Regions from separate parts of the Citricoccus alkalitolerans genome, predicted to be linked through region 2. Evidence: predicted binding sites of a transcription regulator. Region 2 holds the regulator's gene; the other holds the start of a gene.
What was found. Region 2 encodes LexA, which represses DNA repair genes until DNA is damaged. Its sites were predicted from a motif close to TCGAACANNTGTTCGA; they were not measured.

Region 1 (4,811 bases), on a different contig from region 2:
GATGAACCCCAGGACCAGCATGAGGATTCGCACACCGTGCGCCTGCCGCGGTAGCAGGACCACGATGATGCCGATCAGCAGCACACCGGGCAGCACGGTCAACAGATAGGCCACCCACGGCTCAAGGTTCTCCATTCTGTCCATTCTGGCCCGGGATTTAGAATGATCCCCATGCCCACGCCGTCTGATCCCGCCCTTGTCCGTGTCCGGATGGACTTGGCCTATGACGGCACCGACTACAAGGGATGGGCCACCCAACCTGGACTGCCGACCGTCCAGGGAGCCCTCGAGGATGGGCTGGCCATGATCATCCGCCGCCCCGTTCGTACCGTGGTCGCTGGGCGCACAGATGCCGGAGTGCACGCTCATGGTCAGGTCGTGCACTTTGACCTGACCGAGGTCGAATGGAACGCGGTGACACGGAATCCGGACGAGGCCGGACCGGCGCCGACCTTGGCGCGGCGTCTCAGTGGCGCTCTGAGCCGCGAAAGGGGTGCGCTGGTGGTGACTGGAGCATCCTTGGCGCCCGAGGGCTTTGACGCCCGGTTCTCGGCGTTGTGGCGCTCGTACCGATACGCCATTAGCGACTCCGCCGAGACGCGGGACCCGCTGAACCGCAGATCCACGTACTGGCACAAGGAACCGTTGAATGCCGAACTGATGGACGCCGAAGCGAAAGCCGTCCTCGGTCTCCACGACTTCTTGACATTCTGCAAGCCACGGGAGGGTGCCACGACCATCCGTGAACTGCAGGACTTCGGTTTCATCCGCGACGGGCAATCCGGACTGATCACTGCCCACCTGCAGGCCGACGCGTTCTGTCACAACATGGTCCGTGCACTCGTGGCGGCCGTCGTTCAGGTGGGCGAGGGGCGCCGTCCCGCCGGCTGGGTCAGTGAACGTCTGGAGGCCATGGTCCGTGACTCGCAGACGCGGCTCGCACCGCCGCACGCCTTGGTCCTTGAGCACGTCGAATACCCCGACGTCGGCTCTGATCCCCGTGCTTTGGCCTCGCGCGCCGCTGGGACACGGGCGCGTCGAACGGTGGTGTGACTGCTGCCCATGATCCATGGGGCTACCTCCGCCAGAACCGATTGCGCTGTGGTTGTCGACGTGGATCCAGATAGGGGGCCGGTATGAACCACGGCCGGCCGGAGTCCATATCGATGTCCCATGCGCCGGCGTGGACGGCGTGATGATGGTGGTTGCAGAGTAGGACCCCGTTGTCGACTGAGGTGGGTCCGCCGTGTTCCCAGTGTTCGACATGATGCACGTCGCACCACGGCGCGGGAATCCAACAACCGGGCGCGGCGCATCCTCCATCGCGGGCAGCGATCGCCTGCCGGAGTCGGGCGGGGAAGAGGCGCCGCGCTCGGCCGACGTCGAGCACCTCTCCGCTCGATCCGAGAACCACCGGAAGGATGTCCGCATCACAGGCCATGGCCCGGATCGTGGTGGGGTGGATCGGACCGGTGAAGGTTGCTGAGGACTCGAACCGGAGGAGGTCTTCGGCGGTGACCGTGCCGGCCTTCTCCAGATCGCCCAGCAATGTGTGGAAGTCGATCAGGACCGAGACCTGAGGGCGGATACCACCCGTCGAGGGCAGTTGATCCGTTTCGATCATCGCCAGGCCGCCGGCGATGCACGCCATCAGCCCGTCGAGTTGTTTCTGCTGGGTTGAGCGCGGGTCGACGGCGGTGACCGCCGTCGAGGAACCGTCCCCTTCGGAATGAACCTCTGCCGTCAACAGGTGGTCCACATGCTCGCTCCCGGTGGCGCCACCTTCGGCACCCTCCATCGACTGGCCGCGGTAGGACGCCCGGGGATTGGTGGCGGCGTTCGCCACCGTCAGCAGATACTCGTTCTGTTCATCATTGACCGCGAGCAACCACTGGTGCAGTCCATTGCGTTGACCCTTGCGGATCAGACCCTGCAGCTGGGGCAGCGTGGCATCGTTCGGCTCGGAGCCGTCGGGATCCACGACCGCCTCGACCCACTTCAGCCAGTGGGCCGCGACTTTGCGCAGCGTACCCGGGTCCACGGACTCGGCCTGCGCCACTAGGCGCTCCTCGCCGTCATCTAGGAGGTCGAAGACTGCCTGTGGATCGGCCTCCACGCGACGAGCCATCTGCCGCACGTTGTCCAAGGCCGTGGTGATGATATCCACGGCGGCACGGTCCAATTTCCCCTCGTGGACGGCGGCGGACAACCGGGGGAGGGCGGGAGGCAGGGGCTCACCGGACAGAGCGCGGGTCGGCCGCAGAGTGGCCGCCCAGCGCGTCCGGCGCCGAGCTTCGGTGCCGTCGATCCGCAGTGCGATCTTGAGGTAGTCGGTAGCATCGCGGAAGGCAGTCTTCCCTTGAGGAAGTCCGAGAAGTCGACGACGTTCTGGTGGATTGTCGAACACCTCCACCGTGTGACCCGTCAAGGTCATCTGGGCCGTCGCGACAGAGCGCCCAACGGTCTCCAGAACCTGGTGCAGCACCGGGAGGGTGACGACGGCGGGTTGAGCGGTGGCTTCCCCGGGCGGGGCAAGGGTCGACTCAAGGAAAGTGGCAGAGTCCAGCCCTGGTATCGCGTCATAATCCGGCTCGTCGGGAACGGAGGACAGCATTGCTCCCCAGTCCCTACTGCCGCTGTCGTCCGGGACAGTCATGGCGTTCAACTCGCGCAAGGCATCGGGGCCGGACAATCGACGCACCATGGCTCGGGTGGCCTCCTGCAACAAGGCCGTCAGGTGACCGAGCGGGAGCTCGCCCAGAGAAGGGAGCGGGGCGGTCCCTGAGCCATGTTCGTCCACATTCTTGTGCTCGCCCTGGCGCTCAAGTCCGTCTGGGGACTCATATTCATCAGTCACACCTGCCCTCCTTTCCCCTACTGGCTTTCCCGTACCTGTTCGCTACCGCCGACGGAGGTGACTTCTGCTGTTTCCCCGCTTGCCGTATGGGAACAGATGTTCGAATAGATCCATTCGATCACACCCTTCTGGAGCCGAAAAGGGCTTCTGGAAATCTGTGGATGACACGCCGTGATCAGTTTTCTGTGGAGTAGCGCGTTGGGTTGGAGGCGTGTGTCAGGGGGTGACGCGTTGGGGTGGAGGGTTGCGGGAGGGGAGGGAGTGGTGCGGCCGAGTGGCAGCATGCGGGGCGCCTGACGCTCGGCCCTGTGGGGCTTCCATCCCGTGGCTCACCTGCCCCTCGGCTCTCCTTCGGTATCTTCGCCTCCCTCCGCCCCGCTGTTCTTCTGCACCCGTCGTCCTGGGGGTCTCCTTCCCCCTTGGGCTCCCGCCTTCACTCGCCGGTCACCCCCTCCTTCCTCCTCGCCCGCCACTCTCCTCCCACTCTCCTCCCGCGCTCGCCCCGCGCTCCCCCCCACCTTCCTCCCACCCTCCTCCCGCGCTCATTCGGTCCTCCTCCCGCCATTCCCGCGCGCCCCCGTCCTCGTGCCGCCGTCGATCCGCGCTCATTCCACGCTCCTTTCGCCCCGCATTCCCTTGATTTCCAGCTGCTTTGCCCCGACTGCGTGGACACGGTAGTATTGACCTTCGTTGTGCGTGTCCTTTCCCGGATTCGCTGTACCCTCGGGTGGCCTGGTTGCATGGTCGCGATAGCCCAGGGCACCGCCGGGAAGCTTTCGGACCCGGCCTCACTCCAGTCCTCACCTGGCGTACCGGCTGCGCACCGATGAACTCAGTGACTGGCCCCCGGACTCACCGCCGCGGGCCGGAAATCTGTAACCGACACCGAACACGAAGGCAAACAACGTGCGTACGTACACCCCGAAGCCCGGCGATGCCGACCGCCAGTGGCACGTCATTGACGCCACTGATGTCGTGCTGGGTCGTCTTGCCAGCCAGACCGCAACACTGCTGCGCGGAAAGCACAAGCCGACCTTCGCCCCCCACATGGACATGGGCGATTTCGTCATCATCATCAACGCCGAGAAGGTGGCCCTGACCGGCGCCAAGCTCGAGAAGAAGCGCGCCTACCGCCACTCCGGTTTCCCGGGTGGTCTCTCCTCTGTCTCCTACGCGGAGCTGCTGGAGAAGAACCCGGTGCGCGCTGTGGAGAAGGCCGTGCGCGGCATGCTCCCGAAGAACTCCCTCGCTGCTGAGCAGCTTCACAAGCTCAAGGTGTACCGCGGTGCCGAGCACCCCCACACCGCGCAGCAGCCCAAGACGTACGAAATCGGCCAGGTCGCCCAGTAACGGGTCAGCACCACCACAATCTTTCAAGGAGAACCATGACTCTCAATGAGAATGAGTCCACCGAGGAAGTGGAGCTGACCAGCTACACCTCCGAGTCCACCAATGCCCCCGAGGCTGTTGCTGTCGCTGAGCGCCCCGCGCTGACCGTCGGCGGCGGCGCAGTGGGTCGTCGCAAGCAGGCCATCGCCCGCGTGCGCCTCGTCCCGGGCTCCGGCGCCTGGACCATCAACGGCCGCAGCCTCGAGAACTACTTCCCGAACAAGCTGCACCAGCAGGAAGTCAACGACCCGTTCAAGCTCCTCGAGCTCGAGGGTGCCTACGACGTCATCGTGCGCATCACCGGCGGTGGCCCCTCCGGCCAGTCCGGTGCCGTGCGTCTCGGTGTCGCCCGCGCTCTGAACGAGATCGACCGCGAGAACAACCGCGCCGCTCTCAAGAAGGCCGGCTTCCTGACCCGTGACGCCCGCGTCGTCGAGCGCAAGAAGGCCGGCCTCAAGAAGGCCCGCAAGGCCTCGCAGTTCTCGAAGCGCTGATCTTCACTCTGCCCCTGGTGGGCGGGACCGCTTCGGCTGCCTCGCCCAGCATGCAGTAGCGCAGGAGAAAT
Region 2 (4,811 bases):
TGCAGGACGTCCTGGACGTGGCCGAGCGGATGCTGGAGACGACCCCGGACACCACTCACCCCGAGGTGCTCTGGGCCTCCCGTCCGGGCCACTTCGAGCCCGGCACCGGGTGGATCCCCGGGGACGAGTCTGCGGCGCCGATGCTCTACGTGGCGCCGCTGTCCGTGGCCGGCAAACTCCGCGAAGGCCTCTTCGGTCAGGCCACGGCCGTGCTGACCTCTGCCACGTTGGCCGTCGGAGAATCGTTCAACCCGGTGGCAGGCTCTCTCGGCCTGATGGGCGAGGGTGCGCCGGCCTGGACCGGTCTGGACGTGGGAAGTCCCTTCGACTACCCGAGGCAGGGTGTGCTCTACGTGGCCCGGCACCTGCCGAAGCCAGGCCGGTTCGCCGCCCCCGAGAGCTATGACGAACTGGAGTCATTGCTGCGGGCGTCCGGCGGCGGTGCCCTGTGCCTGTTCTCCTCCAAGCGGGCCGCCGAGGATGCCGCAGCGGAGATGCGCACCCGGCTCGGCCCGAAGCCCACGATCCTGTGCCAGGGGGACACCACGCTGACCGCCCTGGTTCGGCAGTTCGCCACGGAGGAGGACACCTGTCTGTTCGGGACCATGAGCCTGTGGCAGGGTGTGGACGTGCCCGGCGAGTCCTGCCGGCTGGTGGTCATCGACCGCATCCCGTTCCCGCGACCAGACGATCCTCTCTCCACGGCGCGGTCCAGGGACATCAGCCGCCATGGCGGCAATGGTTTCATGGCGGTCTCCGCCTCCCATGCGGCAGTCCGCCTGGCGCAGGGCGCCGGCCGGCTCATCAGGACTGCGACGGACCGCGGTGTCGTGGCTGTCCTCGACTCGAGGCTGGCGACGGAACGGTATGGGTCATTCCTGCGCTCGACCCTGCCGGATTTCTGGCCCACGGCCGATCCCTCGGTGGTCCGCGGCGTGCTGGAACGGCTCCGTCCCGGTGACTAGCGGATCAGGATCTCTAGCGCGTCGACCGTGCGAATAGCCCGCCATTCGAGGCCGGGGGCTGGGCTCCAGGCAGGCCAGTCCACGGACCATCCGCCGTCGGGGTCCTGGGCGGAAGCCAGCCACCGTCGGTCCCGTGACATCACGGCTGCCGGAACGAGCCTGCCGGGAAGGTCGGAGGGGAAGGGAACGGTCCACGGATCATGGACCAGGTCGACCGCGTGGATCCGTTCGTCCTCCGCGCCACCCTCCACGGGGAGCGAGCCCTCGGCAGACAGCCGTTCACGGAGGGATGCCAGGACCGAGCTGTCGGCCGGTTCCGGGGGAAGGCTGTCCGCGGCAAGGAACCTCAGGGCGTACTTGATCTCATAGGCGGGAAGGTCACCGACAGTCGAGGCCCGGGCCAGTCGGAGGCGGCACCAGTCCGAGGCAGCCTCGGCCCAGCCGCCCGAGAACCCCGTCAGCAGGGCCGCGGCGGCGAAGCCATACGTGAGGTGCGAACCGCCCGGAACCGGGTGGACCCACGGTGCATGGGGCCACTCGAGGGAGGCCTCGGTGACGAACGGTACGGAACCGTCTAGCCCGGAGGTCGAGGCCACCCATTCCAGTCCAGAGCGCACCCAGGGATGCTCGGCGAGATCCCAACCGGCCAAGAGGTCCAGGGCCGTCAGCGTGGAGAGCGCCTCACTCTTCGGTGACCGAACGTCAGGTTCAAGGCCATGACCGAATCCCCCGTCCGGATTGCGGTACGCCTCCAGGGCGGCCAGGACACCCTCAGTGCCGCCGCCGTGGAGCATCAGGTCCACCCGGCGGCGTTCGAGCAACCGCCCGTGGGTGTAGACGAACTCCTCGGCATCCGCCACGCGGACGCCTGGCGGCAGAGGCCGATGGTTCATGGGCTCAGAGCGCCCGGAGTACCGTGACGACCTTACCCATGACCGTCGCCGCATCGCCGAGTATGGGCTCATACGCAGAATTCTGCGGTAGCAGCCACGTGTGGCCATCTCGCTGCCGAAAGGTCTTCACCGTGGCCTCGTCGTCCAGGAGAGCGGCGACGATGTCCCCATTCTGTGCGTTGTTCTGCTGGCGTACGACCACCCAGTCGCCGTCGCAGATGGCGGCATCGACCATGGAATCCCCGGAGACCTTCAGCATGAACAGCTCGCCCTCACCGGTCAGCTGGCGCGGCAGTGTCATGACATCCTCGACCTGCTGGTCGGCGAGGATCGGCCCACCGGCGGCGATCCTGCCCACCAGCGGAACCGGTACGGCATCACCGTCCGAGGCCCCCGTGTGCAGCGTCCTCACCGACCCCACCGGCGTGGCGGCTGATTCGGGGGCCGTGGCGTCCGACTCCGACACGAGGGCCCGGCCGTTCTCGTCCAACAGCACCTCCATGGCGCGCGGGCGGCCCGGATCCTTGCGGAGATACCCCAGCTTCTCGAGCTGGCCCAGTTGATGGGTGACCGATGAGAGCGAGGCCAGGCCCGCGGCGTCCCCGATTTCCCGCATGGACGGCGGATAACCGTGCGCGGCGATCGCAGAGCGGATGGATCCGAGGATGATCCGCTGACGATCAGTGAGGGGCCGGACGCTGGGATCGCGGTGCAGGTCCTGGGCTGGAGGGGGAATCCGGGGGGCCATTCGACCATCCGTTCTTATCGTGTCCGTCGGTCTTGGTGAGATGTCTCGTGCTGGGTCGCTGGGTCTGACGGTACCGGAGTCACAGCCTTGATTCAAAGATATGTTCGAAGTTTTCTTGGCATGGTTCGAACAGGCGTGCTAGACATGATGTCGAAGCAGTCGAACACACGTTCTAGATGGCCCGGGGGTCCGGGAGGAGAGGCAGAAGAGCATGAGTACTGCAGCATCGGTCAACACCCGCGCAGCCGGCTCCGCCGGATTCCACCTGAACCGCCGTGGTCGTTTCCTCTTCGTGGGGTTTCCCGTCATTGTCCTGGCGATCCTCGCCGCAGCGGCCGCTGTCTTCTTCGGCGCGCACGGGATGGCACCGGCGGCTGCGTCGGATGACGAGCCGGTGGCCGCCGTCGAGTCCATCACGGTTAACTACGGCGACACCCTGTGGGACATCGCCGGACGCACCGCTCCAGACTCGCCCCGCAATGAGGCCATCCTGCGCATCGGCGCACTGAATGACCTCGACGGTGGCGATCTGCAGCCCGGTCAGGTGTTGTTCGTGCCGGCCGGGGGCTGAATCCCCGCTGGCCCCCGCAGGGGGTGCCGGGGGCTCGACTCTCTCCAGCCGGACGGTAGGATGGCCTGGGTTCGTAGTGGGGCGGATCCATTGCCGATGACGGGGCACTCATGGGGAACAAGCGCAGGCAGATCAAGTCTGTGGCGACCCCGGTGGCCTTCTCAGCCATTGGTGCCCTCGTGGCCACCGGAGCCTTCCTCTATCCCGGTTTCGACACGGCTGACCTCGAACTGCATGATTCAGGGATCTGGGTCACCCACAACAGCGGGGGATACGTCGGCCACCTGAACCACGAGTCCAGCATCCTGGACGGTGGTTTCCGGCCCCCGATGGAGGACGTCGAACTCCACCAGGCGGATGCCACTGCCCTCATGCTGGATCCGGCCTCCGGCACCTTGACGTCCATTGACACGACGTCCATGGTCGCCGGCGACCAGATCATGCTTCCGGCCGCCCAGGGCTTCGCGCTCGGAGCGGGCGTTATCTCAGCCAGCAACCCCTCGGAGGGGGCTGTCTACGCGGGGACGGTGGACCCATCGCCACAGATTTCACCGGATGAACCGCTGTACGAGGCCGAGGGGGCCGTGACGTCGACGACGACGGTGGAGGGTGAGGTGTTCGTGGCTGACCTCGGCCAAGGCACCGTGATTCGCTTCGGGGCCGGCGACGAGCAACCCGGCGCACTGGTGGAGACCGGCCGGGACGGCGTCGAAGGGCTGGCCGGAATGCAGGAACCACAAATGGTGGCCGTGGGTGAGGTTCCCGTGGTGGTGGATCCCGCTTCCGGCACCCTGTCCTGGCCCGGCCACTCCGTTCAGGATGAGCGCCTGGTGGGTGCGGTGCCGCAGCCGTCCGGCCCCGAGGCGGACCGGATTGCCTTGTCCACGGAGTGGGATCTGCTCACCGTGGGACTGTCCAGCGGTGAGGTCCGGTCCATGAGCATCACTCCACCGACGGACCCCTCCGCTGGATCGACCACGCCTGCCGGTGCCGGCGGCGGTGTGGCGGCCACGGCTCCTGTTCGGGCCGCCGGATGCCTTCACGCCGCGTCGGCCGTCACCGGTCACTACCTGCAGGACTGCGACGGTGAAGAACAGGATCAGATCGTCCCCGTCCCGGATCTGCAGTCCAGCGCGGAGTTGGTCTTCCGGGTCAGCCGCGACGTCGTGGTGCTCAACGACACGACGTCCGGGACTAACTGGATGGTCCTGGACCAGATGAAGGTCGTCGCCAACTGGGACGACCTCGAACCGCCCAAAGGGGAAGGCGAGGAGACGGAGGAGGAATCCGACGAGGTCACCCAGGAGACCGCTCTGCCGGAGCGGCAGGAGGAGAACAGACCGCCGGTGGCGGAGGACGACAGCTTTGGCGTGCGCCCCGGGCGGACCACGCAATTGCCCGTCCTGTTCAATGACTCCGACCCTGACGGTGACGTCCTGACAGCCTCCATCGAGGGCGACCAGCCCTCCGTGGGCACCGTGCAGGAGATCATGGACGGCATCGGGATGCAGATCGTCGTCCCGGAATCCGCGAGCGGCCGGGCCGAGGTGACCTATGCGGCGCATGACGGGCGCGGCGGCACGGACACCGCCCAGATCTCCCTGAGGGTGGTGCCGGACAGTCAGAACCGGGGG

Region 1: a site for LexA is predicted at 2,946-2,961, ahead of ABD134_RS12675 (HNH endonuclease signature motif containing protein). Genes of this name have one in related genera too.

The regions. Positions count from the first base shown of each region.
Region 1 covers NZ_BAAALH010000002.1:1,482,359-1,487,169, forward strand. Annotated here, with positions in the region: gene ABD134_RS12665 (CPBP family intramembrane glutamic endopeptidase) at 1-135, opposite strand, end outside; gene truA (tRNA pseudouridine(38-40) synthase TruA) at 163-1,053, shown strand; gene ABD134_RS12675 (HNH endonuclease signature motif containing protein) at 1,076-2,857, opposite strand; gene rplM (50S ribosomal protein L13) at 3,764-4,207, shown strand; gene rpsI (30S ribosomal protein S9) at 4,243-4,740, shown strand.
Region 2 covers NZ_BAAALH010000001.1:424,403-429,213, forward strand. Annotated here, with positions in the region: gene ABD134_RS01870 (ATP-dependent DNA helicase) at 1-965, shown strand, start outside; gene ABD134_RS01875 (hypothetical protein) at 962-1,858, opposite strand; gene lexA (transcriptional repressor LexA) at 1,863-2,606, opposite strand; gene ABD134_RS01885 (LysM peptidoglycan-binding domain-containing protein) at 2,818-3,177, shown strand; gene ABD134_RS01890 (Ig-like domain-containing protein) at 3,288-4,811, shown strand, end outside.